uncultured Dysgonomonas sp.: one gene and its partners. The protein of the gene in region 1 interacts with the protein of each later gene in a pairwise test. Links are inferred from orthologs where the notes say so. Each region holds a gene or a part of one and is shown in the gene's direction. Other genes may lie near its edges.

What was found.
Region 2: the proteins of rplL (region 1) and obgE interact in binary tests that used the Escherichia coli proteins (3 or more experiments, as listed by UniProt). The link is inferred for uncultured Dysgonomonas sp. from one-to-one orthologs.
Region 3: the proteins of rplL (region 1) and dnaE interact in binary tests that used the Escherichia coli proteins (3 or more experiments, as listed by UniProt). The link is inferred for uncultured Dysgonomonas sp. from one-to-one orthologs.
Region 4: the proteins of rplL (region 1) and QZL88_RS00965 interact in binary tests that used the Escherichia coli proteins (3 or more experiments, as listed by UniProt). The link is inferred for uncultured Dysgonomonas sp. from one-to-one orthologs.

Annotation. Positions count from the first base shown.
Region 1 is NZ_LT599032.1:3,115,907-3,121,559, forward strand. The notes cover bases 2,860-5,653. They hold rplL (50S ribosomal protein L7/L12), read left to right. Parts: upstream 2,860-3,966; coding sequence 3,967-4,341; downstream 4,342-5,653. Other genes in these bases: rplA (50S ribosomal protein L1), read left to right, coding at 2,860-3,390; rplJ (50S ribosomal protein L10), read left to right, coding at 3,411-3,923; rpoB (DNA-directed RNA polymerase subunit beta), read left to right, coding at 4,443-5,653. In the rest of the region: tuf (elongation factor Tu), read left to right, coding at 83-1,270; preprotein translocase subunit SecE, read left to right, coding at 1,417-1,605; transcription termination/antitermination protein NusG, read left to right, coding at 1,621-2,166; rplK (50S ribosomal protein L11), read left to right, coding at 2,233-2,676; more of rplA, read left to right, coding at 2,695-2,859. UniProt on the Escherichia coli protein: The binding site for several of the GTPase factors involved in protein synthesis (IF-2, EF-Tu, EF-G and RF3). Is thus essential for accurate translation.
Region 2 is NZ_LT599032.1:3,250,669-3,258,957, reverse strand. The notes cover bases 2,614-5,586. They hold obgE (GTPase ObgE), read left to right. Parts: upstream 2,614-3,507; coding sequence 3,508-4,665; downstream 4,666-5,586. Other genes in these bases: pgeF (peptidoglycan editing factor PgeF), read left to right, coding at 5,337-5,586; QZL88_RS13685 (hypothetical protein), read right to left, coding at 4,751-5,290; QZL88_RS13695 (adenylate kinase), read left to right, coding at 2,824-3,396; hpt (hypoxanthine phosphoribosyltransferase), read left to right, coding at 2,614-2,755. In the rest of the region: QZL88_RS13710 (heparan-alpha-glucosaminide N-acetyltransferase domain-containing protein), read left to right, coding at 66-1,235; QZL88_RS13705 (AIM24 family protein), read left to right, coding at 1,373-2,065; more of hpt, read left to right, coding at 2,216-2,613; more of pgeF, read left to right, coding at 5,587-6,146; QZL88_RS13675 (agmatine deiminase family protein), read left to right, coding at 6,194-7,231; QZL88_RS13670 (hypothetical protein), read left to right, coding at 7,243-7,467; QZL88_RS13665 (carbon-nitrogen hydrolase), read left to right, coding at 7,551-8,289. UniProt on the Escherichia coli protein: An essential GTPase which binds GTP, GDP and possibly (p)ppGpp with moderate affinity, with high nucleotide exchange rates and a fairly low GTP hydrolysis rate.
Region 3 is NZ_LT599032.1:273,810-283,431, reverse strand. What follows is about bases 2,605-6,910. They hold dnaE (DNA polymerase III subunit alpha), read left to right. Parts: upstream 2,605-2,960; coding sequence 2,961-6,710; downstream 6,711-6,910. Other genes in these bases: trxA (thioredoxin), read left to right, coding at 6,806-6,910. In the rest of the region: QZL88_RS01135 (carboxypeptidase-like regulatory domain-containing protein), read right to left, coding at 1-533; QZL88_RS01130 (SIMPL domain-containing protein), read left to right, coding at 855-1,592; QZL88_RS01125 (hypothetical protein), read right to left, coding at 2,066-2,497; more of trxA, read left to right, coding at 6,911-7,123; QZL88_RS01110 (hypothetical protein), read left to right, coding at 7,263-7,460; QZL88_RS01105 (nitroreductase), read right to left, coding at 7,472-8,119; tRNA lysidine(34) synthetase TilS, read right to left, coding at 8,122-9,438; QZL88_RS01095 (HD domain-containing protein), read right to left, coding at 9,442-9,622. UniProt on the Escherichia coli protein: DNA polymerase III is a complex, multichain enzyme responsible for most of the replicative synthesis in bacteria. This DNA polymerase also exhibits 3' to 5' exonuclease activity. The alpha chain is the DNA polymerase catalytic subunit.
Region 4 is NZ_LT599032.1:222,931-231,245, reverse strand. What follows is about bases 2,809-5,807. They hold QZL88_RS00965 (rhodanese-related sulfurtransferase), read left to right. Parts: upstream 2,809-3,791; coding sequence 3,792-4,823; downstream 4,824-5,807. Other genes in these bases: QZL88_RS00955 (HAD family phosphatase), read right to left, coding at 5,336-5,807; QZL88_RS00960 (NUDIX domain-containing protein), read left to right, coding at 4,831-5,352; QZL88_RS00970 (TolC family protein), read right to left, coding at 2,809-3,530. Outside these bases: QZL88_RS00980 (peptidase E), read right to left, coding at 1-848; QZL88_RS00975 (HlyD family efflux transporter periplasmic adaptor subunit), read right to left, coding at 871-2,121; more of QZL88_RS00970, read right to left, coding at 2,205-2,808; more of QZL88_RS00955, read right to left, coding at 5,808-5,974; QZL88_RS00950 (porin family protein), read right to left, coding at 6,118-6,882; QZL88_RS00945 (PCMD domain-containing protein), read right to left, coding at 6,894-8,012; QZL88_RS00940 (hypothetical protein), read right to left, coding at 8,181-8,315. UniProt on the Escherichia coli protein: Catalyzes oxygen-dependent 5-hydroxyuridine (ho5U) modification at position 34 in tRNAs, the first step in 5-carboxymethoxyuridine (cmo5U) biosynthesis.

The DNA of each region.
Region 1 (5,653 bases):
CGTCATGGGCTCTGGTTTATTTTAGTGAATTTATTCAATAGAATTAAATATATACATTTAACTAAATAATAGAAGATTAATTATGGCAAAAGAACATTTTAACCGGGCGAAACCGCACGTAAATATCGGTACAATCGGTCACGTTGACCACGGTAAAACTACTTTGACTGCTGCTATCACTAAAGTATTGGCTGACAAAGGTCTTTCTCAAGCTCGTTCGTTCGATTCAATCGACAACGCTCCTGAAGAAAAAGAACGTGGTATTACTATCAACACTTCTCACGTTGAATATGAAACAGCTAACCGTCACTACGCTCACGTTGACTGTCCCGGACACGCCGACTACGTAAAGAACATGGTTACTGGTGCTGCTCAGATGGACGGTGCTATCATCGTAGTTGCTGCTACTGATGGTCCGATGCCTCAAACTCGCGAACACATCCTACTTGCACGTCAGGTAAACGTGCCTAAGTTGGTTGTTTTCATGAACAAATGCGATATCGTTGAAGACGAAGAAATGCTAGAACTAGTTGAACTTGAAATGAGAGAACTTCTTTCATTCTATGAGTTCGACGGCGACAATACTCCAGTTATCCGCGGATCTGCTCTAGGTGCACTTAACGGTGTTGAGCCTTGGGTTAGCCAGGTGATGGAACTAATGAATGCTGTGGATACTTGGATTCCACTTCCTCCACGCGATGTAGACAAACCATTCTTGATGCCGGTTGAAGACGTGTTCTCTATCACAGGTCGTGGTACAGTAGCAACAGGTCGTATCGAAACTGGTAAAATCAAAACTGGTGAAGAAATTCAAATCATCGGTCTTGGAGCAGAAGCTAAAAAATCAGTTGTTACAGGAGTAGAAATGTTCCGTAAGATCCTTGACGACGGACAAGCTGGTGACAACGTAGGTCTATTGCTTCGTGGTATCGACAAAGAAGAAATCAAACGTGGTATGGTAATTTGTCACCCAGGTAAGATTACTCCTCACACTAACTTCAAAGCTGAGGTTTATATCCTTAAGAAAGAAGAAGGTGGACGTCACACTCCATTCCACAACAAATATCGTCCTCAGTTCTACCTGCGTACTCTTGACGTTACTGGCGAAATCACTCTTCCTGAAGGAACAGACATGGTTATGCCTGGTGACAACGTGACTATCAACGTAGAACTTATCTACCCAGTTGCTTGTAACGTAGGTCTACGTTTCGCTATCCGCGAAGGTGGTCGTACAGTAGGTGCTGGTCAGATTACAGAAATTATTGCATAAGCAATTCCAATCTATATACTAAAGTCGGTTTGCGATATAACCGACTTTAATTTACGGGCGTAGTTCAGTGGTAGAGCGTTGGTCTCCAAAACCAAATGTCGGGAGTTCGAATCTCTCCGCCCGTGCTAAAAAACTCAAGAAGAGTGATGAAAAAAATAATTAATTACATTAAAGATTCTTATAACGAGCTTGTATACAAGGTTTCTTGGCCTACTCGTGCAGAACTGACCAACAGTGCGGTAATTGTCATGATTGCTTCCATAATAATGGCACTAATCGTTTGGGGTATCGATTCTGCATTCGAGTCTATTGTCAAGTTTTTCTATAGTCTTTAATCCTTATCAAAAGCTATGACTGAAATCGAAAAGAAATGGTATGTTTTGCGTGCCGTTAGTGGAAAAGAAAATAAAGTCAAAGAGTATCTTGAAGCTGAGATAAAGAAATCAGACTTAGGAAAGTATATCTCTCAAGTTCTTATCCCTACAGAGAAGACTTATATCATGCGTAACGGAAAGAAGGTTCTGAAAGAAAGAGCTTATCTTCCCGGCTACATTTTGATCGAAGCTGCCCTCATAGGGGAAGTTATCCATGAATTACGTAACATAAATTACGTAGCCGGTTTTTTACCGAATACAACCAACCCTCAGCCCTTGAGCCAGTCCGAAGTGAACAGGATACTGGGTACTATGGACGAACTGGATGAGCAGGAAGTAGGCATGGATGTTCAATACATTGTCGGAGAAAATGTAAAAGTGACCAATGGTCCTTTCTCAGGATTTTCGGGAATCATTGAAGAAGTGAACACTGAGAAAAAGAAACTGAAAGTAATGGTAAAGATATTCGGGCGGAAAACTCCACTCGAGTTGAATTACATGCAAGTCGAAAAAGAGCAGTAAGATTGGTTACGCAACTCTGAATGCTTTAATCTTAAGTTTTAACAAAACTAAAAATTAGAAACAAAAATGGCTAAAGAAATTGCTGGACAATTAAAATTACAAATTAAAGGCGGTGCAGCAAATCCATCTCCTCCTGTAGGACCTGCTCTAGGTTCTAAAGGTATCAACATCATGGATTTCTGTAAGCAATTTAATGCCAGAACTCAAGACAAGGCAGGTAAAATATTACCAGTGGTAATTACTTACTATGTTGACAAGTCTTTCGATTTTGTTGTAAAACAACCACCTGTAGCAATCCAGCTATTGGAAGCTTCTAAGGTGAAGAGCGGATCGGCAGAACCAAATCGTAAGAAAGTAGCTGAAATTACCTGGGATCAGGTAAAAGCTATTGCTGAAGATAAGATGGTCGACCTTAACTGTTTTACAATCGAATCAGCCATGAGAATGGTTGCTGGTACAGCAAGAAGTATGGGTATTACTGTAAAAGGGGCTTTCCCTGATGTTCAATAATTAAACTTCAATTGAGAAATGGGTAAACTTACTAAAAATCAAAAGTTAGCTTTCAGCAAGATTGAAGCAGGGAAACTATATACATTAACCGAAGCATCAGCTCTTGTAAAAGAGGTTACTACAACTAAATTCGACGCTTCTGTCGATTTGGATGTACGCCTAGGTGTAGACCCACGTAAAGCTAACCAGATGGTGAGAGGCGTTGTGTCTCTTCCTCATGGAACAGGAAAACAAGTTAGAGTTTTGGTATTATGTTCTCCGGACGCTGAGGCTGCTGCTAAAGAAGCAGGTGCCGACTATGTTGGATTGGACGAGTATATCGAAAAAATAAAAGGTGGTTGGACTGATATCGATGTTATCATCACTCAGCCTGCTATCATGGGTAAAGTTGGTGCTCTGGGACGTGTTTTAGGACCTCGTGGTCTGATGCCTAACCCTAAGAGCGGAACTGTAACTGTAGATGTTGCAAAAGCTGTGACAGAGGTTAAATCAGGTAAGATTGACTTTAAAGTAGACAAAGCTGGTATCATTCACGCTTCTATCGGTAAAGTATCTTTCACTCCTGAGCAAATCAAAGATAACGCGAAAGAATTTATTGCTACGCTTATCAAATTGAAACCAACTGCAGCAAAAGGAACTTATGTGAAGAGTGTTTGTCTTTCAAGTACTATGAGCCCGGGTGTAAAAATAGACCCTAAATCAGTAGAAAATTAATAAAAAATTGACTGAAAATTATGAGAAAGGAAGATAAAAGCACTATCATAGAAACTATAGCAGCAACAATCAAAGGATACGATCATTTCTATCTTACCGACATTGCTTCTCTAAATTCTGCTAAAACAAGCGAGTTGAGAAGAGAATGTGCTAAGCAGGAGATCAAACTGATGGTTGTAAAGAATACGCTGTTGCAAAAAGCTCTGGAAAGCCTTGAAGGTGATTACGCTGAGTTGGATGCTGCATTGAAAGGAAATACTGCTATCATGTTTTCTAATTCGGCTAATGCTCCGGCTAAGCTGATTGCTAAATATAAAAAAGAAGGAATACCTTCGCTTAAGGCAGCTTATGTTCAAGAAAGCTTCTATATCGGTTCAGAAAATCTGAGCGCACTGGAAAATATCAAGAGCAAAAACGAACTTATCGGCGATGTTATTGCAGCCCTTCAATCCCCTGCCAAGAATGTTATTTCGGCCCTTCAATCGGGTGGAAATACTATCCATGGCGTCTTAGAAACATTATCTAAGAGATAAATTTTAAACAAAAGAATAATAAACAATTTTAATTTATACAAAAATGGCAGATATCAAAGCTATTGCAGAACAACTAGTAAATTTGACAGTAAAAGAAGTAAGCGAATTAGCTGAAATTCTAAAAACTGAATATGGTATTGAACCAGCCGCTGCTGCTGTTGCAGTTGCTGCAGGACCAGCTGCTGCTGCTGAAGTAGTAGAAGAAAAAACATCTTTTGATGTAATCTTGAAATCAGCAGGAGCTAACAAACTACAAGTTGTTAAAGCTGTAAAAGAACTTACAGGACTTGGTTTGAAAGAGGCTAAAGATCTAGTAGATGGTGCTCCTGGTGAACTTAAAAAAGGAGTAACTAAAGATGAAGCTGACGCATTGAAAAAACAATTAGAAGAAGCTGGAGCCGAAGTTGAACTTAAGTAAAGATAAGTCCTGAGAAAGGATATTTGGTTAGGAACCTTCCTCGAAGAAGGTTCTTAACCTTTTTGCGTCAAAAGTAATAAGTTCAATAAAATAGGTTATCCATGTCTTCAACAACAAATCAAAGAGTCAATTTCGCTTCAATCAAAAATCCGCTTCCTTACCCGGATTTCCTTGAAGTACAGTTAAAGTCATTCCGCGACTTTCTGCAACTTGATACCCCTCCTGAAAGAAGGAAAAACGAAGGCCTATACAAAGTTTTTGCTGAAAACTTTCCTATAGCCGATACACGAAACAACTTTGTATTAGAGTTTTTGGACTACTTCATCGACCCTCCCCGCTATACCATTGATGAGTGTATCGACAGAGGATTGACATATAGTGTTCCATTGAAAGCTAAGCTAAAACTTTATTGTACAGACCCAGACCACGAAGATTTTGATACAGTTATCCAGGATGTATATCTGGGACTGATTCCATATATGACTGAGAAAGGTACCTTTGTCATCAACGGAGCAGAACGTGTAGTCGTGTCTCAGTTGCACCGTTCACCCGGTGTGTTCTTCGGACAAACGATGCATGCAAATGGTACAAAGCTTTATTCGGCGCGTATCATTCCGTTCAAAGGTTCTTGGATCGAGTTTGCTACCGACATCAACAATGTCATGTATGCATACATCGACCGTAAGAAAAAATTACCGGTAACTACACTGCTTCGTGCTATCGGATTCGAAAGTGATAGAGATATCCTTGAGATTTTCGACCTGGCCGAAGAGGTTAAAGTTACAAAACAAAATATCAAGAAGGTGCTTGGCCGCAAGCTTGCAGCCAGACTATTGAGAACCTGGATGGAAGACTTTGTGGATGAAGATACCGGTGAGGTGACTTCAATCGAGCGTAACGAAGTTATTCTTGAACGCGAAACAGTACTGGACAAAGACCATCTTGATCTGATTATAGATTCGAACATAGCTTCTATCTTATTGCATAAGGATACGCAAAATATTTCTGATTTTGCCATTATCTACAATACCTTGCAAAAAGACCCGAGTAACTCGGAAATAGATGCAGTCCGTCATATATACAGACAGCTTCGTAGCGCTGAACCGGCTGACGATACCAGTGCTCGCGAGGTCATTAATAACTTGTTCTTCTCTGAAAAACGATACGACTTAGGTGAAGTAGGACGTTACAGGCTGAACAAGAAATTAGGTTTGACTACAAGTACAGATATCCGTGTATTAACGAAAGAAGATATTATTGAAATAATCAAGTTCCTTATCGAACTGATCAATTCAAAAGCTATCGTCGATGA
Region 2 (8,289 bases), 130 kb from region 1 along the record:
TACTTAAAACGACTATTTTCGTACTCTGCATACCGTTAACATTATTTCTAACAGATACATAAAAAATGACACAAAAACCTTCAGGAAGACTATTGTCTCTCGATGTACTCCGTGGCATCACAATTGCCGGAATGATAATGGTCAACAATTCCGGATCAGGAGAGTATACCTATGCCCCGCTAAGACACGTTGCCTGGGACGGGCTAACACCCACCGACCTCGTATTTCCGTTCTTCATGTTCATCATGGGAATATCCACCTATATTTCCTTGCGGAAATTTAATTTCGAGTTCAATACTCCGACTCTCTTAAAGATTCTTAAACGAACGATTGTCATATTCTTAATCGGACTCGGTCTTTCATGGCTCGGATTATCATTCCGTACGTACCACATGCTGGAGCCTGACAATCTGGGATTCTGGGAACGCTTTTTCAGGGCTATAACGGACTTCGGGCATCTCCGCACATTAGGGGTTATGCAGCGATTGGCGTTGACTTACGGTGCTGCATCCATTATAGCCATTACTGTAAAGCATAAATATATTCCATATATAATAGGTACAACATTACTGGCTTATTTTCTGCTACTTGTCTTCGGGAACGGGTTCGAGAAAAGCGAAGACAGCATTGTATCTATAGTAGACCAGGCTATATTGGGTGTAAATCACATGTACAAAGATTCGGGACTGGCTATAGATCCTGAAGGGCTATTAAGCACCATCCCGGCGATAGCTCACGTCCTCATCGGATTCTGTTGCGGTGCACTCATAATGAATACTAAAGACAATGAAAAACGGATATCCCAATTGTTTATAGTCGGCACAATACTCACTTTTGCAGGATTTCTACTCAGCTACGGTTGTCCTATCAATAAGAAGATATGGACACCTACATTTGTTTTAGCAACATGTGGGCTGGCCTCTCTGCTTCTTGCATTATTGATATGGATAATCGATATAAAGGGACATAGAAAATGGAGTGTATTTTTCGAATCATTCGGGGTTAATCCTCTCTTTATATATGTGATGGCCGGAGTGATGGGTACACTGGCTTATCAGGCGGTATTCCCTTACAATGGAGAATATATCTCAGCCAAAGGATATATATATTCCGTTCTGCTTCAACCATATCTGGGAGACTATTTCGGCGCATTGATATATGCTCTCATTTTTGTAGGTATCTGCTGGATTGTAGGAAACATCCTTTATAAGAAAAACATCTATATAAAGATATAATGAAGTTATTTCAAAAAAAGTGACCTAACAGGATAGTATTATTTTCATGTTTAGGATAATTTCTCTATTTTTAGAACTTTTAATAAATCACAACTACGAACAAACCATTAATTTATTAATTTTTAAAACTTTACACTATGAACAAGTATTCGATTAAGGCTTTCATTGAAGAAACGGCACAAGACGAGTCAAAAAATGACTTTTTCCAATTAGAAAGTCCATATATGCTCGAACTTAACATCAACAACCAAATGGTAATGTTGAAAAAAGGAGCAATGGTTGCATATACCGGAAACGTAAAATTTGAAAGAGAAGGTATGCTGAGCAAAGGTATCGGCAACCTGCTTAAGAAAACTGTATCGGGAGAAGGCACTACAATGATGAAAACCACAGGTACCGGACGTATATATGCTGCCGACTTCGAAAAAAGAGTACGCATTTTGTATCTCGAAAATGAATCTATCAATGTAAACGGCAATGATATCCTCGCTCACGAAGAATCAGTAAAATCGGAAGTAAAGATGATGAAAAGCGTTGCAGGCATCATGGGTGGGGGATTATTTCAGGCTCGCCTGAGCGGAACCGGACATATTGCCATCACAACTCATGGCAACCCAATGACATTGATCGTGAAACCGGGACAACCTGTCTTCACTGACCCTAATGCAACAGTAGCATGGTCGGGCAACCTTGCCCCTCAGATGAAGACTGACATATCCCTTAAAACACTTATCGGAAGAGGTAGCGGCGAAAGCTTCCAGATGATGTTTGAAGGTGATGGATGGGTTATTATCCAACCATGTGAAGAAGTATATGGAACTCCTCAGTAAGCATTTATTTCAGATACTTATAGAAACGGGACAACGGCAGTTTTCCCGTTTTTTCTTTTTTTAGACATTTAAAATACCATCATTATGATAGACAATTAACTGATTTATGCTACTTTTGCAGTTTAATAACAATTTAGAGTAAAATCATCTATGAAAACGGTGACTATTAAGGATAAAGAATTTGATCTTTTTCTCACAGAAGAGGTTATAGAAAAAGCAATTGACAATGTAGCTGCCAGATTAAATAAAGATTTGGCCGGCAAAGACCCTTTATTCATTTGCGTGCTAAATGGTTCGTTTATGTACGCCTCTGAATTGATGAAGCGCGTATCTATCCCTTGCGAAGTATCTTTTGTAAAGATGTCATCTTATAAAGGGACTTCTTCAACCGGAAAAATAAAAGAAATATACGGGCTGGAAGAAGATATTAAAGGCCGGACAGTTGTCATTGTGGAAGACATTGTAGACACAGGCTATACCATGTCACTAATGCTTGACCAACTGGTTTGTGACGAACCTGAAAGAATATTGGTTACCACACTTTTACTTAAGCCAGACGCATTGAAACATGATATAAAACTGGATTATGTAGCCTTGGAGATACCTAGCGATTTTATCGTTGGCTTCGGGCTCGATTACGACGGATACGGACGTAATCTTCCGGACATATATAAAATAAAGAACTCTTAAATATAAATCTTGCAGGCCACACTATTACAATTGTGTAACCCGAGCCTGTAACATGTAACTTAATTAATATGTTGAATATTATAATTTTTGGAGCTCCGGGCTCAGGAAAAGGCACTCAAAGCGAGAACCTCATCAAGAAATATAATTTGGCACACATCTCTACAGGCGATGTCTTACGCGCTGAAATGAAGAACGGAACAGAACTGGGCAAGCTGGCTGAAGGCTATATATCGAAAGGACAACTTGTACCTGATGATGTAGTTATCGGCATGCTGGCAAACGTTCTGGACAGTAAAAAAGATGCATCGGGAGTTATCTTCGATGGATTTCCCCGCACTATTGCTCAAGGTGAAGCATTGGAAAAGATGCTGAAAGAAAGAGGGCAGGATGTATCTGTTGTTGTCAGCCTCGAAGTGGACGAACCGGAACTGATAGACCGCCTCATCAAACGCGGACAACAATCGGGACGGTCAGACGATAATCTGGAAACAATCAAATCCCGTCTCGACGTTTACAAAAATCAAACATCTCCGTTAAAGGAACATTATAAAAACACAGGCAAACTTGCGTCTATAAAGGGAGTAGGTACTGTGGAAGAAATCTTCGGTCTTATAGCTGAGGCTGTAGACAAAGTGAAATAATATTCCCCAATATAAAAGGAAGTTATAGGAACTATCTTATAACTTCCTTTGTTATCTAAATACAAATCAAAAGTTTCCCTTACAATACAAGCAGGAGACAACCAAAACAGTATGGCAGATTCAAATTTTATAGATTACGTCAAAATTTATTGCCGTTCGGGCAAGGGTGGTAGAGGATCGACTCACTTCCGTCGTGAAAAGTACATACCTAAAGGAGGCCCTGATGGTGGAGATGGCGGCGATGGTGGTCATGTGATATTACGGGGCAACCGGAACTTATGGACATTACTCCACCTGAAGTTTCAACGCCATATTCTTGCAGGACACGGTGAAAGTGGTTCCGGCAGGTTAAGTTCCGGCAAAAAAGGTGAAACCAAGATAATCGATGTCCCTTGCGGAACAGTGGCTTATGATGCCGAAACGGGAGAATATCTATGTGATGTAACCGAAGACGGCCAGGAGGTTATCATGCTGAGAGGTGGTAAGGGCGGCCGTGGAAACAACCACTTCAAAACGCCAACTAATCAGGCACCACGGTATGCTCAACCGGGAGAACCATATCAGGAACGCAGAGTGATATTAGAGCTCAAAGTATTGGCCGATGTCGGGCTGGTCGGATTCCCAAATGCAGGAAAGTCTACCTTGCTATCTGTAATGACTGCAGCAAAGCCTAAAATAGCTAATTATCCGTTTACTACGCTGGAACCAAAGATAGGAATTGTTAGTTACCGTGACTACAAATCGTTCGTAATGGCCGACATTCCGGGTATTATAGAGGGAGCAAGTGAGGGTAAAGGTCTGGGATTACGCTTCCTGCGTCATATCGAGCGGAATTCATTATTATTGTTCATTATTGCCGCCGATGCGGACGACATTCATCAGGAATATAGGGTTCTCCTCAACGAACTGGCTCAGTTCAATCCCGAATTACTGGATAAACGGCGGGTACTGGCCATATCTAAATCCGACATGCTGGACGAAGAACTGATGGAAGCTCTGGAAGCCGATCTGCCGGAGATACCTCATATCTTTATTTCATCCATAACAAGCTATAACCTTGTGGCACTGAAAGATTTATTATGGCGCGAACTGAATGCCGACGGAGAATATCAGAAGTCATTCAATATAACACATCGCAATCTGGATATAAAGACCGTGGAATTTGATGAAGAGGACGACTCTATACCGGAAGATGACTACGAGGAAGAAGACTGGGATGATGAAGAGGAAGTGGATGGATTCTTCTACGAAGAGGATGAAACTGAGTAAGGTTACAGCCCTTTGATTCGACTGTCTCAAGATAAAACAAAGGCCTGCTGGAAATATCCGGCAGGCCTTAACTTTTACTTCATTATCAGGAAAAAGCGTTTTTTGCAGACTTTTTTTCTCTTTTCAATGATTCTTTCTGTGATTTATAAGTATCTTTCAAAGACTCCAGTCTTACTTTTTTCTCTGACTTACTCAAACTGTCATTATCCTCTATGGCATCCTTTTCTGCTTCATATCGCTTTTCAAGCGTTTCCAGTTTATGCTCATAAGTATCTCCGATAATATCTTTCAGTCCATCATTTTTTGACATTTTCCCGTATTTATATTCAAATGTATTAATCTGGTTTTTAGTCAGGATTTTCTCTATATCCGATTTATGCTTTAGAGCCAAAGCTCGTTTACGTTGCCCTTTTTCATAACCCGAAATGGTTCTGTCGCGGCCAATTGCCTGAAACTGTTTCTTTACCTCTCTTTTCAATTCCTTGATTTGTGCTGCTTGCCCAGATGAAAGCTGCAAATCTTTATAGACCTCTATATTGTTATAATACAAAGATTCATCTCCTGTTTGCGCATATGTCGCAGACGAAGAGGCAAGAATAAATAATAATAACAAAATCTTTTTCATAACTTTATGTAGTTTAATAAATTCATTATAAGTAAAAAAGCTAACTATGGAATATTTCTCTCTAAATAATATCGGACTCTTCCGCTTCTCCATATTTCCCAACTCTAATCTGTTTCATTTTTCGTCCAGCATAAAAGGAGGGGTTAGCACAGGCGAATATAGTTCTCTCAATCTTAGTTTGTATTCTGGAGATAATCCTGATCATGTGAAAGAAAACAGAGAACGTATTGCAAATGTAGCAGGCATTTCTGTAGAAAATCTGTACATTCCCTACCAAACCCATGATGACAGAATATTCATTGTAGACGAACAATTTTTAAATCTTAGTGATGAGGAAAAAGAAAAAAAATTACATGGTATAGATGCCCTTATCACTGACCGGAAAAATATATGCATAGGAGTTACGACCGCCGACTGTGTGCCGGTATTGATATACGACCCGCACAAAAAAGTATTGGCTACCATTCATGCCGGATGGAAAGGTACTGTTGCCCGGATTGCGGAAAAGACCGCAATAAAGATGACTGAACATTTTGGCTGTAATCCCAAAGACCTACTTGCAGGCATAGCACCATGCATATCTCAGGAACGCTTCGAAGTGGGTGAAGATGTGGTAGAAATCTTTCAGGAAGCAGGTTTTCAAATTGAGGATATCGGTTACCGGAACACTGAGACCGGGAAAATGCATCTGAATCTGCAGCAGGCAAACAAACTTATTTTGAATGATGCAGGCATACCTGTTCAGAATATTGAAATTGCAAACCTCTGTACCTACTCGAATCCTCAGCTATTTTTCTCTGCCCGACGTCAGACTATTCACTCAGGACGAATGGTTACAGGTGGTATATTAAGATAATTATTTTGTATTTTTGCTATCTGATAAACATTTTAGAATAAAAACGAATGGCTCACCCTATACTTTTACCACCCGAGTGGTATCCTCAAAGCGCAATACAACTCACATGGCCCCATATTGGTACCGATTGGGAATATATGATCGAAGAAGTAACCGCCTGCTATGTAAACATAGCGACAGAAATACTAAAAAGGCAAAAGCTTATCATAGTATGCTATAATGCCGAAAGCGTAAAGTTTGAATTGAGAGGGCACAAAGAATTATTTAGCAATCTCACGCTGGTTGAATTACCTACAAACGATACCTGGGCACGTGACCATAGCGGCATATCGGTTATTAAGGATGGTAAAAAATATGTATATGATTTTACTTTCAACGGATGGGGTTTGAAATTTGCTTCTAATTTCGATAATCAGATAACCAGAGGATTATTTTCAAAAAGGATATTCACCTCCGATGTAGAACTAATAAACAAAAAAGATTTTGTTCTCGAAGGTGGAGCAATAGAATCGGACGGAAAAGGGACTCTGCTCACCACGTCAGAATGTTTGTTATCTCCAAACCGAAATTCATATCTTTCGAAAGAAAGTATAGAAGAATATCTGAAAGAAGCCTTTGGCCTCGACAGAGTATTATGGCTTGACCATGGTTACTTTGCCGGAGATGATACCGACAGCCATATCGATACACTTGCCCGTTTTTGTGATGAACACACAATAGCTTATGTAAAATGTGAGGATACATCGGATGAACATTACAATGCTCTTACCAAAATGGAGGAGCAACTGAAAACATTTACCGATTATCTGGGAAACCCATATAAACTGGTAACTTTACCTATGGCAAAACCTGCATATGACGAGGATAATCAAAGACTACCCGCGACATATGCCAATTTCCTTATAATGAATAATGCGGTATTACTACCGTTCTATAATGATAAAGAAAGGGACGAAGAAGCCCGTAAGCAACTACAGAAGGCTTTCCCGGCAAGGGAGATTATTGGTGTGGATTGCTTGCCGCTGATAAGACAGCATGGCTCCTTACATTGTATTACAATGCAGTATCCCGAAGGTTTTATCTAAATACTATTCAGATGAAAGATCAGAAAGCATTATTATTCAGATGCATAAAGAACGATGTTCCAGCAATGGTATTTTCGGGGAATGATATACTGTTCCTGCCTCTACTGAAAAGATATTACGAAGATGCTAAGAAAAGTGGCTGTACACAGGAATTTTTAGATGATATACAACTGCGAATAGAAGAATTCGAAAAACATATAGAAATGTCACCCGATACGATTAAGTTGCCGGATTGATTACTGATTTGCCAATTAGCAAATATGCCAATGTGCCAATGGTACAAAGCCATATGATTTATAATTTGTAACTCACATATAAAATGAAAATAGGATTAATACAACAGGCCAATACACCCGACATTCGGAAGAATATTGAAGGTCTTAAGAATAAAGTAAAAGACGCCGCAAAACAAGGTGCTCAACTTATCGTTTTGCAGGAGTTGCACAATTCACTGTATTTCTGTCAGGTAGAAGATACTAATATTTTCGACCTTGCCGAAACAATTCCCGGCCCGTCGACTGACGAGTTTGGAGCACTGGCAAAAGAACTCGGAGTCGTTATTGTCCTCTCCCTCTTCGAGCGCCGCGCACCCGGTTTGTATCACAATACGGCTGTAGTAATGGAAAAAGACGGGACTATTGCCGGAAAATACCGCAAGATGCACATACCCGATGACCCTGCCTATTATGAAAAATTCTATTTCACTCCGGGAGACCTGGGATTCAAACCCATTGAAACATCTTTGGGAAAACTGGGTGTACTGGTTTGCTGGGATCAGTGGTACCCTGAAGCTGCCCGCCTGATGGCAATGGCAGGAGCCGACTTACTCATTTATCCTACTGCCATAGGCTGGGAATCGACCGACTCGCAGGAAGAAAAAGACCGCCAGCTAGGGGCATGGGTAATCTCCCAACGGGGACATGCCGTAGCAAATGGACTGCATGTGGTATCTGTCAACCGTACAGGTTATGAACCTGACCCGTCGGGACAAACAAATGGTATTACATTCTGGGGAAACAGCTTTGTGGCAGGCCCTCAGGGAGAAATACTATGGCAGG
Region 3 (9,622 bases), 2.8 Mb from region 1 along the record:
GGCGTCTTATATATATCTAGTATTGCCTCCGATATATTTATATAGTTTCGTCTCTTCCTTATCGTTTCGCGATAGAAGCCTGTAAGCATATTTACTTCTGCACTATTGTTGTCTCCGATTTTATGGATAGCTTCTTCTATCAGTTTTTGGGCGTCAACAGCTTGTACTACAACATCTTTCAGTAGATTTACATTCGGGGTGAGGTATATAGTTACTTCATGTCCTATGTCTTCACTATTGATAGGGAACTTCATGTTGCGGTATCCAATGTGTGATATCTCCAGTGTTTTAGCTTCCAGCGCATTGCTGAGTTTGATAGAGAATACGCCATCAGTATTGGTTATAGTACCGATATTGGTTCCCGGAACGGAAATGCTGACATATTCAAGTTTCTTATTCGAGTTCTTGTCCTTCACTACACCACTTATAGTAACGTAGTTTGCCGACATATTCTGTGCCTGTAATGGAATACATGCAACGGATATGAGAACGGCAAGGATCAGTTGTGCGGTTTTTAAGTATATTGTTTTCATAACAGTATTGATTAAATAATGAATAATAACCGGTTTCTACTTATATGATTGGTTAGACAAGAAAAACCCTAGAGAAAAATAGAAAAAAATGAAAAATTAGAGATAGTTTTTATTTTCAGGTTCAATTTGTGTCGCCTTAACCCCGGACTACCACTGAAAAGTAAAAAACGGTATCATCAGCTCAAACTCTATTTACAGAACATCCACACCCATTCGTTTACTGTTGTTTGCCAATTCAAAACAGTAGTTCACCCATTTAGGGAAAATAGGTGAGGCTTTTCTTTTTATTTTTGATTCAAGTAAAATTAAAAAATTAAAAATATGAAAAAGATTATGATGTTGACAGCATTGTTATGCGCATCCTTTATGGTTTATTCCCAAACAAGTGAAGATCCGAAAATCCCTTTTATAGAAGTTGTAGGAAGTGCCGAAATGGAAGTTGAGCCCGACGAGATCAGATTGTCGGTAATAATCGGTAACTATGTCGGTGCTAAAAAGGTACGTGATAATGTCTCTCTCGATGAGGCAGATCGTAAATTGAGATCTATCCTTTCGGAAGTCGGCGTTAAGGATAATCAGATAATATTGAAAGATGCAGCCACTAATAATTATTGGGTATATTACTGGCAAACGCAGAAGCATATGGACGAAGCGCGGGTAGAAAAGAAATATGAAATCGTACTTACCACTACCGGTCAGTTGGACAGATTACTAAACCTCATACCGGGGCCCAAAGAGGGCTTTATAAAAGTAAATATTGCAGAACTTAAAAATAAAGATATCACCGAATATCGCAAACAAGTGAAAATAATGGCGATAAAAGCAGCTCAGGAAAAAGCCGGATACCTATTGGAAAGCGTAGGCAATAAAGCCGGACGTCCGATCTATGTTTTGGAAATGGATGAAGAAAATGTAATGAGACCACAACCACATCAGGAACGTTTTTATATGAGCAATACTCTGATGTTAAATGAGGACGCGAATAATGATGCCGATGCTTCCCAAATGCAAAAAATCAAGTTAGCATATAAGATTAAAGCCCGTTTCGAGATATTATAAATTTGTAATTTATGCGAATCAATAGTTGAAGCTGCTCGCTGATTTATTTAGTTAAAATATTAGTTATCAATAAAATAAGTATGTCAAATGTTTTCTAATCTCCTGAAAATCATCAAATTAAAGGAATATTACCTCACATTTCTTTAACCATGATTCCCATTCAATTGGTTGAATGAACATACTAAAATTCAAAGAGCGCACAAAGTCAGATCAACATCTGGACTTTTAGTACATACGATGGGCAAAATTGCCATCGCTTTTATTTATCTAATTTTTTAAATACTGATTCGCATTAGATATTAATAGTTATGGATACGATAAATTTGAGTACTCCTTTGATATTTGAAAAAAGGGTGTATCAAAAATCATTTGATTCACCCCTTCTCATTTGTCCTTATTCTACAATTATTGTAAAACGAACATAGTTTCTTCTTACATTAAATAAATCTTCGTTTCTTTAGAAATACTCTGATTTATGGAAGAACAGTGCCTGTAACCGGAATATCCAGCGTCAGAACTGCAGGAGGTAACAGCGGTAGAGGTACCTCTACACTAACCTCTAGAGATTCATTTAAAGCACCAGGCGCAATAATTATAATATCAAGCTCTCCATCATTAAATATCCAATCGGTAACTCCTGTCGGGAGAGCAACGACATCTCCTTGCCTAATACGAATTTTCGCCCCAGTCGACTTGACTTGCATACTTGCAATATTAGGTGTAAGAATTCCCAGATTCAAAAACTTAAGGTCTAATTGAATAGGTATTACATCTCCTACATGGACAGTTCCCAAATTGAAGGATTGCACACTGGATGTTAATTGAAGACCAGCCTGTGCGTGAGCATTCTGTGCTGTAAACGCCATTGCAAGAAGTACAACAGCCGAAAAAAGAAACTTTTTCATTTTAATTAAGATTTAATTGTAAGTATTAGTTAAAAAACACTAGTTTAATACAACTCACGAATATCTTTTGTTCTACAGAATATCGACATTAACATTCTCTTTATTTATTTTAAAACAAAAGGAAGATCAAAATGATAAACGCACAATAAAAACAATGAAACAGTAATATTTTATCAGTTTAAGCTCTTTCTTCTTGGAATCATAACTATCAGGCAATCGGGATTGTTCTTTTAAGTTAATTATTTCCAGTATATTGAGTAAATATTTAGCACTTTTATTTTATTGATAATTTATGTTTCAACTAAAAATATGCTTGCAGTTTTAACTACTGATTCGCTCAATTAATAGAGATTAATTATTCCAATCTTTAAAAATCCTTACTTGTTGAAAACTGCCAATCGTTTTCCTTGAGAAGAGTTCCTATTTATTGTAACTTTACAGATTGTGAAAAAGCAGAAGAGATATGAATAATTTTGTACACTTACATGTCCATTCCCAATATTCGATGTTGGATGGGCAGGCCAGCATACCGAATCTTGTGAATAAAGCCATTGCCGACGGAATGAAGGCAATAGCCCTTACCGACCATGGAGCCATGTTTGGGGTAAAGGAGTTTTTTAATTATGTAAAAAAGAAGAACGGTAAATACGACAGTGCCATTAAGGAACTGAAAGCTCAGATAAAGGACCTGGAAAAAGATCCGGAAGGGGGAAACGGTGATCAGATCGGTGAATTGAAAATAAAGATACAGCAGGAGGAAGCTAAAAAGTTTAAACCAATTATTGGTTGCGAATGTTATGTAGCCCGCCGTCACAGGACGCTGAAAGAAGGTAAACCAGATATGAGCGGCTGGCATCTTGTGGTACTGGCCAAAAATTTGAAAGGATATAAAAATCTTATCAAAATGGTATCTCATAGCTGGACAGAAGGCTATTACATGCGTCCGCGTATAGATAAGGAACTACTCGAAAAATATCATGAAGGACTGATTGTCTCTACAGCTTGTTTAGGTGGTGAGATACCCAAAAAGATACAAGCCGGAGATGTGGAGGAAACAGAAAAGGCACTACAATGGTTTAAGAATCTTTTTGGTGCAGATTTCTATCTAGAACTTCAGCGCCATAAGGCTAATCGTCCTGATGCAAATATCGAAGCCTATCCTTTGCAGCAAAAGGTTAATGCCGAATTGCTGAAACTAGGTGAGAAATTTGGTGTAAAAGTGATTGCTACCAATGATGTCCACTTTGTGGAAGAAGAGGATGCCGATGCTCACGACCGCCTTATTTGTCTGAGTACAGGTAAGGACTTCGACGATCCTAAGCGGATGCGTTATACCAAGCAGGAATGGTTGAAGACAACGGCGGAAATGAACCAGTTATTCTCGGACCATCCCGAAGTACTGGAAAATACATTGGAGATTGCCGATAAGGTACAGTTCTATTCCATTGATTCCGATGCTTTGATGCCATTCTTTACCATCGATGCATCCTTTGGAACGGAAGAAGGATATAAAATAATGTACAGCGAGGAAGATCTCATAATCGAATTCGGAGAGAAGGCATATAAGCGTCTCGGCGGATACGATAAAGTAATCCGCATCAAGCTGGAATCGGACTATCTGAAACATCTGACGATGATAGGAGCCGACAAGCGTTATGGGAAAGATAGGGATGCCGAAACGGTAGAACGACTCGATTTTGAGCTGGATGTAATGAAAACGATGGGATTTCCCGGTTACTTTCTTATTGTACAGGACTTTATTGCAGCTGCGCGCGAGATGGGTGTGGCTGTCGGACCCGGGCGTGGCTCTGCTGCCGGTTCGGCGGTAGCTTATTGTCTGGGGATTACAGATATAGACCCGATAAAATACGATTTGCTGTTTGAGCGTTTTCTTAATCCCGACCGTATATCCATGCCCGATATCGACATCGATTTTGATGATGACGGACGTGGGAAGGTCTTGAAATGGGTAACGGAAAAATACGGGCAGGAGCGTGTGGCACATATCATTACCTATGGTACTATGGCTACTAAGTCGGCTATAAAGGATGTTGCACGCGTGCAAAAATTACCATTGTCGGAGTCGAACCGATTGGCGAAGTTCGTTCCCGACCGTATCCCTGATAAGAAAAAGGTGACACTGCGCGATGCCATAGAATATGTTCCCGAACTGAAAGAAGCGGCGAACAGCCATGATCCCGTGATGCGCGATACGCTCAAATATGCGCAGATGCTCGAAGGCAATGTGCGTAATACGGGCGTGCATGCCTGTGGTATCATCATCGGGCAGCAGGATATATCCGACATTGTACCGGTGAGTACGGCCGAAGATAAGGAAACGGGCGAGAATATGCTTGTTACCCAGTATGAAGGTACGGTAATTGAAGAGACTGGGCTTATCAAAATGGACTTTCTCGGGCTAAAAACACTCTCTATCATCAAGGAGGCTATTGATAACATAAAACATACTACTGGTGAGACTATCAATATAGATACTATATCGCTCGAGGATCCAAAAACATACGAGCTATATAGTCAGGGTAAAACAACAGGTACATTCCAGTTCGAGTCGGCCGGTATGCAAAAATACCTAAAACAGTTGCAACCGAGTAAGTTTGAAGACTTGATAGCGATGAATGCTCTCTATCGTCCGGGTCCTATGGATTATATTCCTTCGTTTATTGCCCGCAAGCACGGGCAGGAAGAAATAGCTTACGATATCCCGATTATGGAGCGTTATCTGAACGATACTTATGGCATTACCGTGTATCAGGAGCAGGTCATGCTCTTGTCGCGTTTGTTGGCCGACTTTACGCGTGGACAATCCGACGAGTTGCGTAAGGCAATGGGTAAAAAGCTCATTGATAAGATGAATGCCCTGAAAGAAAAATTCATTGCCGGCGGCACTAAAAACGGACACGATAAGAAAACACTTGATAAAATATGGGCCGACTGGGAAAAATTTGCATCATATGCGTTCAATAAGTCCCATGCAACCTGTTACTCGTGGGTAGCTTATCAGACAGCGTGGCTGAAAGCCAATTATCCATCGGAATATATGGCTGCCGTACTTTCTCGAAACTTATCTAATATCACTGAAATCACGAAGTTCATGGACGAATGTAAAGCCATGAGCATGAATGTGCTTGGCCCAGATGTAAATGAGTCTTACCTGAAGTTCTCGGTAAACAAGGAAGGTGATATACGCTTTGGACTAGCTGCTGTAAAAGGAGTAGGAGAGGGTGCTGTAATGAATATTATAGAAGAACGTGAAAAGAATGGCCCATTTAAAGATATATTCGATTTTGTAGAACGTGTCAACCTGAGCTCTTGTAACCGTAAGAATGTAGAATCCCTGGCCTTAGCCGGTGCTTTTGATAATTTTCCGGAAGTAAGCCGTGAGCAGTTTTTCGGAGTTAATGGTAAAGGTGAACAGTTTATAGATATGCTTATCCGTTATGGAAATAAATACCAGCTGGATAAGAATACAGCAGCCAACTCACTGTTTGGGGGAGATACATCATTTGATATAGCACATCCTGAAATACCTAAAGTAGAGAAATGGTCGGATCTGGAGCGTCTGAATAAAGAACGTGAGTTGATAGGGATATACCTTTCGGCACATCCGCTCGATGAATATAAGATAGTACTCAATTATGTATGTAATGTGGGCATGTCGGAAATTGAAGATAAGGATGCTTTGAAAAATAAAGAGGTGACTCTGGGCGGGCTGGTATCGGCTGTGAGGGAAGGGATTACCAAGAACGGAAAGCCGTTTATGATTATTCGCATCGAGGATTTCACGGGAAGCGGTGAACTGCCTTTGTTTGGTGATGACTATATCAACTTTGGAAAATATGGGCGTCTTGGACTATATGTATATATCAAAGGGCGCGTACAACCACGGAAATTTGATCAGACTCAGTTTGAGTTTAAAATATTTTCGATACAGCTATTACCAGATGTAAAAGACCGACTGATAGAGAAGTTAACGATTACTTTACCACTGCATGATATGAATACGCAGATGGTGGAAGAGCTGTCTACTTTAACAAAAAACAATCCGGGTAATTCATTGTTATATTTTCAGGTAGTTGATGGTGAACGAAATATGAAAGTAGATTTGTTTTCAAGAAGTTTTAAAATAAATGTTAAGCAGGAACTTATTGATTATCTGGTGGAAAACGAAAATATTGTATTTAAAGTAAATTGAAGCCTTTCATATTCTAAATAGATTAATTACCTTTGCAAAACAAATAAAACAAATAGATAATATAAATATTATAAATAATTAGATAGATTGAAACTATGGCTTTAGAGATTACAGACGCAGGGTTTGAAGGTATATTGAAATCGGACAAACCACTAGTAATAGATTTTTGGGCAGAGTGGTGTGGCCCTTGCCGCATGGTCGGTCCTATTGTGGAAGAATTGGCTGCTGAATATGCAGACAAAGTAACTATTGGTAAAGTAGATGTGGATAACAATGACGACATTACGTCTAAGTATGGTATCCGCAATATACCTACAATCCTATTCATCAAAAACGGTGAAGTAGTGGACAAACAAGTAGGTGCAGCTCAGAAAGCCGTATTGGTAGAGAAGATAGAGAATATGCTGAAATAAAGCTCCCTAATATTGATAAAAAGCCTGTCTGATTAGATAGGCTTTTTTTGTTGGATATCCCACATCGGATTAGTCCTGGTTGAACTAATCGTTTTACCTTCTGTTATAATATAATGAATGGTTTAAAGTAGTTGCGGGTATGGAAGTATATATGATTCTTTTGTATGTTAGTATAGCTATGTTTGTGGCCAGTATTGTGTTGTGGTATATTTCGGGCAGATATATAAAAGAACATAAACCAGTCTTATCCCGACGGATGGTTTATATAGGCGGATTTATGTTCTCTTTTTCTATTCTGGGGGCTTTGGTAGCCTTAATTATCTGGTCTTCTAAATAACCTCGTCTTGATTATCTTATATACTGCACCTTACTCTCATCTCTTGGTTTGGCATCTGGCGATTCGTTCTTATAGCCAACGGCAATACCAAAAACAACTTCGTGTGTATCAGGCATATTTATCTCTTTCAGGAAATCTTTCGAATCGGGGTCGTTCAATATACTGGCCATATTACCAATGGTACATGTCCCGATATTCATAGATTCGGCACTGAGGAGAATATTCTGCGCCAATAGTCCGCAATCGACTGCACTATAAGGATTCCTCTTATCCTTACCTACAATGATGAGGGTCGGTGCTCCGTGAAATACACTGAATCCCGGTTCTTGCGCACGGGCTGCACTTCCTTGCAGGCTTTTTCCTTTGGCCTTTTCCACAAAGCTGTTGTTGATCCTGCTTAATAAATCGGCACTTTGTATAACCCTTACTTCCCACGATTGCCTGTTTAGTGCACTAGGTGCATTTATGGCACATTTCACTATTGTATCCAGTTGCTCCGGTGTTATCTGTTCCGGCTTATATGAGCGTATACTTCTACGGCTCATAATGGCTTCTACTACAGTATTTTTTTGTTCCATATCGCTCGTTTTTTCTGTCGTTGAATTGTTGCAGGAGAATAGCATCAGGGAAGCTATTGCTGCGATAAACATTTTCTTCATATTCATTTACTATATGTTATTTTTACTATTTCTGTTGTCTTATCAGTTATTCTAAACCGCTCATCAGCGCGGTGCCCTACTATCCATACTATATCATCGCCCGAACAAAGCAGCCATGTGGCTTCCTTGTCGAACAGGCTGAACTTATTGTCGGAAAAATAATCGCTTACTTTCTTCTTTCCCTTCATACCGAAAGGCATAAACCAATCACCCTGCCTCCATTTGCGAAGGGTTAACGGATAAGCTAGTTTATCAGCGTCGATGTATATTATATCGGGATTCTTTTCTATGGAAAAATCCCCGTTTACCGGAGTACGCTCTATTTTCAGATGTATGGGGCGCGATAAGGTAGTTTCATCTTCGTGGATATTATACCGTTCTATTTTGAGACTGTCCTTTTTCTTTAAGATAAGGAATCCTCTGTCTTTTAGTAACTCATGTGTTTCCGAATAGAATATTTTACCCGACTGGCTTATCACGGATTCGAATATCTGCCGTACCGTAGCTGAATTGAACCCATACGGAGAAAGGAGCTCGAAAAGGATAGCTTCCGGTTCCAGATACTGCACCAGCATGGATATATTTATCTTATTGTCTCCCAATATATTGGCTTTCACCTGAGCCATATACATATAGTATATGTTAGCCACCTGCGTCAGATGCTCGGCTGTTTTGTTTATCGACTCTTTTGCCGAAGGATTTATCGCTTCCAGCATAGGGATAACATTCAGCCTTATCTTGTTCCGGGCATACATATCTTCATTGTTGGTGCTATCATCAACGAACGACATTCGCCTTTCTTTCAGATACTCTATTATCTCGTCGCGGCTCACGCATAACAATGGACGGATAATATATCCGTTTACAGGGGCAATACCGGTAAGTCCGCGGATACCTGTTCCCCTGACAAGATTGAGCAGAATGGTTTCTACAGAATCATCTCGATGATGTGCTACGGCTATTTTGTCGGCCATATGAATAACTCTGAGTTGTTCAAACCAGTTGTAACGCAGCTCACGGGCAGCCATTTCTATCGACACGGAATTTATAGCGGCATAGGCTTCCGTATCGAAATCGATACGCTCGTATTTCAGATTATACTTTTTACAAAGTTCTTCTACAAAGAATGCGTCCCTGTTAGATTCTTCGCCCCGTAAGTGAAAATTACAATGGGCTACGACACATTCGAGGCCGAAGCTATGAAGGATATCAAGTAAAGCGACAGAATCAGCTCCTCCGCTCACACCTACGATTATTTTCTCTCCTCCGGCAAGTAATCCGTTGGCAACGATATACTGTTCTACTCTCGAAATATCCATAATTTAAATTTTCAGGTACGAAAAGTAATATTTCTGCACTTTCTTAGACAGCAGTTGTATATTGAGCATGTCCGATGCCTCCGATATATCCCTGATGCTACCGTCATTGTACAGGATATCTATACTATCGTCGGCTTCATTATACATATTTGTATAAATAACATCGGACGAATAGAAGAAAGAT
Region 4 (8,315 bases), 2.9 Mb from region 1 along the record:
TTCAACGGGGTATCCCGGTTATCAATATCAGGAAAATTGTTTACCTGCTTTTCTATATCGATTACTTTGTATGTTGATTCGGGCAAAGCATTTTTATTCACCAATATTCGTGAATTTAATTTTTCAGGGTGAATTTTTCCATTTTTCAGACTAATATAATAGGAATTATTTACATCGTTTTGGCTGACAGCTTCAACAAATTTCCCATTTTTAAACAATACAGCAGATAAATTGTCCATAGCATATCCGGTCGTCATTTGCTTATTTCTTATTTGCTGATGATACATCTCTTTTTTCAGACTGTCGGTATAGTGCGGGCAATTACTGTAAGGCAAAAAAGAAAGACCTTCAACTATACTCAATTCAGTAGGACGCGAATCGCTAACACCATTCTCAAACCAGCAAATAGAACCAGCGCTCCCGCCTGCAAGAATGATCCCTTTATCCAGCGCTTTTCTCAGGATAGTATCTATACCCTGTGCTTTCCATATACCCATCATATTCAATGTATTTCCTCCACCAACTACTATGGCATCCATATTGAGGAGAATTTCCTCGAAACTTTTGGCATTTCTGTCAGAGCTAACCCATACCTTTAACGTATAAGGTTCGATAGAAAGCCGCTCGCAAATGAAATTCCAATATTTAATATTATCTTGATTATCTGCACTTGCTGTTGGAATAAAACAAATTTTCGGATTGGATTTATGCGTTAAATCAACTACATACTGTACAAATTTTTCATTTACATCACCTCCAAGTACACAAATTGTTTGCTCGGTTTGCTGTTGGGCTTGTCCATTCAATATCCATAATATGCTAATCAGAATAAAAGAAATTCTTTTCATGGTTCACTTACTCCTTTTTAAATTATTTTAGTATTAGTTCTTGTATATCTCCATAGCTGTCATAAGCAGATGTAATCACTTTTTCACCGGGTTCCAAGCCACTTGTTACCTCATAATAATTTGGGTTTTGACGGCCTATCGTTATTTTACGCCTTACGGCCTTGCTACCGTCCGGCACAACAACGAATATCCATTGTCCACCGGTAGTCTGATAGAATGGGCCCCGTGGTATCAATATAGCTTCGGCTGGTTGGCCCAATTGAAGGTTTATGTAGTATGTTTGTCCGGCACGGATATTGTCGGGACGCTCTCCTTCGAATACAAAATCGGTTTTGAACTGTTTATCCCGTACTTCCGGATATACTTTCCTTACACGCAGTGCAAAGTCTTTATTCTGACGCTCAAATGTGGCGTCCAATCCCGGTTTTACTCTATCTATATAATGTTCGTCAATCATAGCTTCTACCTTATAATCGGATAAGACGCTGATTTGGCCTATGCGTTCACCGGAAGCGACTGTTTGTCCTATTTCTACGTCCAGCACTCCTAATTGCCCATCTACAGGGGCTTTCACATTCAGATTATCTACACGTTGGCGTACCAGTATCAGATTTTTACGGATATTGTGTAAGCTTTCTTCCATTTGGTCTACCTGAATACCGCGATATAAGGAATCCTGCTTCTGACGTTCAACGACTAATACACGCCCGTCTACAGCAAATTCATAATCTTCTTTAGCCTGAAGGTATTCTTCTTTCGATGTCAGTTTTTCGGAATATAGTTGTTTGTATTGTTCATACTTTCTCTTCTTGCGTTCCACATCCACGTCCAGTTGTAGTTTTTCCTTTTTCAGACTGAGCCTTTCCTGCTCCATCGACACCTGTGTATTACGAAGAAAGTTTTGTTTCTCGGCCAGTTGAGCTTCACTATCGAGTATGTTCAGGCTTAGCATTGGGTTTGTCAGCCGGATTATAACATCTCCCTGATGCACTTCCGATCCTTCTTCTATCAGCTTCTCGGCTACCATACCGCCTTCTATGGCACTCAGGAAGATAGTATTGATAGGCTGCACCTGTCCCGGTATACGGACATAATCATTGAACATACCTTTAGTAGATTCCTGTATAGTAACCTTGTCTTTTTCGATATTCAACTTTGATGCATGATTACCAAATATGAACCAACCGATAACCGCAAGTAAAAAGACACCTCCGGCAATGAAAGGGATATGCTTTTTCTGTATTCCTTTTTTCTTTTCTATTTTAATATCCATATAATTTATTATTTCAAGATTTCAAGATTTGGTCTATGCCGATTTTAATTCAAATTTCAATATTAACTTAATCATGTTTTACATTAGTCGATAATAAATGGAGTACCTTTGTAATAATGGACCAGACGATGCTTCAGTTCATATTTCAGTCGAGCATTCAACTCATCTACTTTTGCCTGTAACAAACGGTTAGAGCTTGTATGTAATTCTATCGCACTTATCAATCCTTCTGTAAATTTGCGTTGATTTACATTGTGAGCGACAATCATCGCATCAGTCTGTTTTTTTGCCTGATAAAATTCGTCGGCCAGCCCGTTCATGTCAGCAACAGCCTGTTCTACCTCGCTGTATAGTGTGCGCAGGGTTTCGTCGCGTTCGTTACGTGCTATAACTGTTTGAGCTTTGCTTCTTTTTACCTGGGCAGAGCGGGAAAAGCCTGAGAATATGGGAATAGAAAGAGAGAATCCGATGTAATGCCCGCGTTTGTCCCTCATTTGGTCTTTGAATGAAGAGTATTCACTGCCGTCCATATAACGGGAAAAATTCGTAGAAATACCGGCTTCCATCGATAGAGTGGGCGAGAAGCTTCCTTTTGCAGCCCTATAGGCTAACTGTTGGGCTTGAAATGCAGATTCGGCTGCAATTGCTTTCGGATTTACAGACTTTGTATTTTCAAAAATAGAGAGCGCAGTTTCTTCAGTCTTAGTTATCAGTTCGTCTGAAACAGTATTACTAATCTCTATATCGTCTTCGATAGGAAAATTCATTTTTTCCTTCAATATAATAATGCCTATTACCAAAAGATTTTTCTGGCGTGTCAGGTTATAATTATCGGCGGCCTCTTTGGCCACAAGTTCGGCTACATCAGCTACACCTTTCATTCCCAGCTCTTCCATTCGTTTGACTTGCTTTACGTTAGCTGCGCTTTCTTCAAGTTGTTGTTCAGCCAGTTTTACCATATCCATATAATATGCGACATTGATAAATGCCTCCATGGTTTCGTAAGCTATTGCATCTTTAGTCTGTTGCAATTGCTGTTTACCCATCAATTTATTCACCTTCTGCATTTTCATCTTGTTAATATTCGAAAAGCCATCGAATAAAACAAGTGACGAGTAAAGGCTGTAATTGTTACTGAAAGAGTTGATATCGGTGTATGTGTTTGTTTCTGAATCCAGTCCGCGTCCAAAATTGAATGATGCATTGGTATTTGCACTCAAAGATGGTATAAGTTTTCCCACAGCTTCCAGAAAATTTTGGTGGTAGATGCTGTTTTGAGCATCTTGTTTGTTCTTTTTCGGGCTGTTTTCTATGGCATACCGCATACACTCGTCCAGAGTCCATTTCTTTTCCTGCGCATTGGCTGTAAGACTTATAAAGAGTGCAATGGTGAAGATTATATATTTCATAATTTTATTTCATTTTTAATATTTAAGAACGAAAGTCGTGCCAAAGTGAATAATGGTCTGATTTGTAGATGTTTGTTTGTTTTTGAATATTTAAAAGTGTAAAATAATTTTACAGTGTTTGTCAAATTTTATTACAATAGATTAATATTTCTTCATCTATGTTGTATAAATACTATCAATATAGAAAATAGGTACTGTTAGTTGCATCCTGTATATCTTTGTCTTTTATTTGTAATTATTCTAAATTAATATTTATATAAAATGCAATTATATAATACATTAAGTGCAGACGAGAGAGCCATACTTATTGATAATGCAGGACTTCTGCGATTGACTTTGTCTTTCTATACATATGCGCATATACAGGATCCGCAAGCATTCAGAGATGAATTGTTTATTCGTTGGAATGAATTGGATGTCCTAGGGCGTATTTATGTGGCTAAGGAAGGCATCAATGCCCAGTTGTCATTACCTGCTGCTAATATGGAAGCCTTTAAGGATTTTCTGGATACATATCCGTTTATGAAAGGAATACGACTGAATGTAGCTGTGGAACATGACAACAAATCGTTTCTGAAACTCAAGATAAAAGTAAGAGATAAAATTGTGGCCGACGGGCTGAATGATGATACTTTCGATCCCACTGATATAGGCACACACCTGAAGGCAAAAGAATTTAACAACATGATGGATGATCCGGATGCTATTGTAATAGATATGCGGAACCATTATGAAAGCGAAATAGGGCATTTTGCAGGAGCTATGACTCCTGATGTGGATACATTTCGCGACTCACTGCCTATCATACACGAGCAACTGAAAGACTATAAAGACAATAAAAAGCTGTTAATGTATTGTACAGGCGGTATTCGTTGCGAGAAAGCCAGTGCGTACTTCAAGCATCAGGGATTCAAGAATGTTTATCAGCTCGAAGGCGGTATTATCGAATATACCCGTCAGATCAAAGCAGAAGGGCTGGAATCTAAGTTTACTGGAAAGAATTTTGTGTTCGACAACCGTTTGGGAGAACGTATTACTGAGGATATAATTGCTCATTGTCACCAATGTGGAAAACCATGTGATATACATACTAACTGTAAGAATGACGGATGCCACCTGCTGTTTATACAATGCGAAGAATGTGCGGAAAAAATGAAAGGTTGCTGCTCAGATGCTTGTAAGGATATTGTATCTTTGCCCGATGAACAGCAAAAGGTGATACGAAAGGGCATCAGAAATGGTACTATGATCTTTAAGAAAGGACGCTCGAAAAGCCTTTTGTTCAAAGACTAATATAATTATGCCGGAAGAAATTTTTCCGCTTGTTGACGAAACAGGCAATATAATCGGACAGGCACCGCGCAGTGTCTGCCACGATGGTTCGAAGCTTTTACATCCTGTTATTCATTTGCATATATTCAATTCGGATGGAGAATTGTATTTGCAAAAACGTTCTGCGACTAAAGATGTACAGCCCAACAAATGGGACTCGTCGGTCGCCGGACATATCGATTTGGATGAAACGCCGAAGAAGGCAGCTTGTCGTGAAGCCGGGGAAGAATTAGGGCTTTCCGGTATAGAGCCGATATTCATCATAAAATATATTATAGAAACGGATCGGGAACGGGAACTAAGTTATTGTTTCTATGCGATATATAATGGTGTATTCGTGTTAAACAGAGATGAGCTGGCGGACGGACGCTTCTGGAAGATAGAAGAAATCCAGTCCAATTTGGGTAAAGATATTTTTACGACAAACTTTGAACTGGATTTTATTAAGTTTCTGAACAAGGGACTGAACGGAATCAGTTCAGATATTTGATAATCTGCTGTATATCAGAAAAGTTTGGAACAACATTCTCTGTTCTTTCTATCAGTACTTCGTGCGGTATAGTAGTCGACAGGCCGATTACTTTCATTCCCGCATCTTGTCCTGCCCGTATGCCATGCAGTGAGTCCTCAAAGACAATACATTCAGCCGGAGAAGAATTCAGGTCCTGAGCAGCCAGTTTGTAACACATCGGATTAGGTTTTCCTTCGGTGATACGCGCGGCAGTGACTACTACATCGAACGTATCGGATAATTGAAGAATATCGAGTGCCCTTTTCATTTTGAAATCCTGAGAACTGGTAACTATACCTGTTTTGTAGTTGTTTTCTTTCAGGTATTTGATAAAATCCATCACACCGTCTACCAGTGGAAAATCCATATTGAGTTCAAAATCTTCCAGTTCTTTAGCTATCTTGTCTAGTTCTCCCTGAGGTAAGTGGCTGAAATACTTTTTCAGTATATCGGGTGAAGTAGTGCCTTTGACCTGTAATGCAAAGTTTTCTATACCCAGATTGTATCTTTCACCTAAATCTTCGATATGGATATCATATTGAGGTTCGGTGTCAGCAATAACTCCGTCGAAATCGAAAAGAACCGTTGAAATTTTAGTCATGTCTATATAGTTATTTTTTTACGCTGCAAAGGTAAGGCTTTATATTTTGATAAACAACCTGAGGGTGGATAAGCAGTATGAACCATAAAAAAGAGATGGATTCAATTTGAATTCATCTCTCGGTAAATTAGTATTATATATTTTTATTTCAATCTGTATGTTATACCTATCGTGCCATAGATATTGTGCATTTTGAATTCGATTGGGTTTGTTCCCGAATAAAAATAAGGAACTAATCCCCATGTAAGGCTCCCGTAGATTCCCACACGGTTTGTAAGGCGGAATTCGCCTCCGCCCAATAATCCGAAATCGTAGTCACGGGTATCATCGCTAAAGTCGAATGTGGCTCCCTCTCCGTCTATTTCCTGCCTTTGTCCCACAGGAGTATCTATACGCATATAGCCATCATAAACTCTTCCGTTAAACTTAGACGATAGTGTCCTTGCGGCATATATACCCAAACGTACCTGCCACCTGTTGTTAAAGTTGTATGTTCCATAGATGGGTATGGTGAGGTAGGTCATGTCTACATTGGTCATATTCTTTCCTACAAAATAACCGCTAAGACGGCTGCCATCTTCGGTAAGTACAACGCTAGTCTTCATATATTTCACTTCGTCTCTTACTCTCATTCCTTTCCAGTCGAGGGTGGCGCCTGCTCCAATGCCCCATCTGTCATCGAGACTGTATATTACATTAAATCCTAATTGCGGGTTAAACTTCGGATTGTAGCTTTCAATTTTTCTTACCTCGGCAGGCAGAGGAAGCGGCGCTGTACCTCCAATATTAAACCCCAGGAGGAATGACAAATCTAGCGGTTTCTTATCCTGTATCTGGGCGGATATACTTGCCGAAAATGCTGATATAAGAAGTAAAGTAAATAGTATATTGTAAGATTTCAATTTCATATTCATTCTATTTAAAAACTTTCGGTTAATATTTCCAGTTCATCAACAATCAATGTACTGCCTATTGCTCCCTCATAAAGATTACCGTCCTGACTGGAAGATAAAACGATTGTCAGTTTATAGTTGTTGTTGTCGAAATCGAATTCTTTTCCTTTTTCTTTTTCCTTGTATATAAATGGAATAGTGAATTTGTAGAACCCTTTATCTACTTCGACATCGGTAATATGACTTGTCTCTCTTTTCCAATCGGCCCTAGCTATGATTTTGTCAGAAGTTGATACCGTTCTGCCATCCAGATATTCATTCTGTCCGGATGCATTTTTGCTTACTTTAAATATTACGGCATATATGCTGCATTCATCTATTTTTCCTGCAACAGGATTTCCATTTTTATCGGTGAATTCAGCCCCCGGGGTATATTTGTAATATCCTGTGAAAGTTACAGGTTTACCATTTGCCTGTGAATACATCCGCCCCAGTTTCAGAGAAAGTAAAGGGTCTTCTAATTTTGGACTAAATTCGCCTAAGAACAATGAACCGGCAAATATGGGAATATTCATATCTGTTATAGATACATACAGTCCTTTAATGGTTTGTAATTTAGCTCCATATGTTCCGGAATAAGAGTCTGTTGTCTTTTCAGTCGGATAAGGATTTGCATTCAGAACAATAGCAACACCGGAATTTCCTGTGCTCCATGCATTATGATTGGATAATAATATGGGATATTTACGACTGCTTACACCGGCTTCACCCCAATCTTCGAAGTCGTATTTCAAATCTATACTGGAGCTGACATTGATAGTATATCGTTTCGAATAATTACCATCTTCGGAAGTAACTGTATATTCTTTACCTTCACTAAAGTCCATGGCCACTCCCGATGCCGGAGAAATGGTTGCTCCCGGAGAAACTTCGATAACAGGAGCCAGATTTGTTATATCAGCATCACTGGTTACAAATATTTGGACTTGATCGTTTGCGTCGGATATAATACTCGAAATAAAAGTACTTCCTTCTACTTTTACATCTGTGATGTCAGCTTCTCTGTTTAAAGGTTCATCCTGAATACATGAATTCAAAGTCAGTGCTATGATGATATTCAAGGTTAAAAATGATTTAGATCTCATACATTTCGATTAAAAAATAGTATACAAAGGTAAATATTTCTGTTAACATTTTGCCTAAAATCTGAATATTAAGCTATAATTGTCTTTCTTTTATGCAACAAACAAGAGCTTTTCTCTCCATTTATGAGAAAAGCTCTTGTTTGTTTATGATAATATCTTGTCTAAATATTATTCTTTCATAGTCAGTAATTTATCATCGTTAGTGTCTATGGTTACCTGCCTTATTACAGTTCCTTTATTGCCATACGAATGTGCTATACAATGAGACTTTCGGGCCCATATCTTCTGTTCTTGATTCCATTT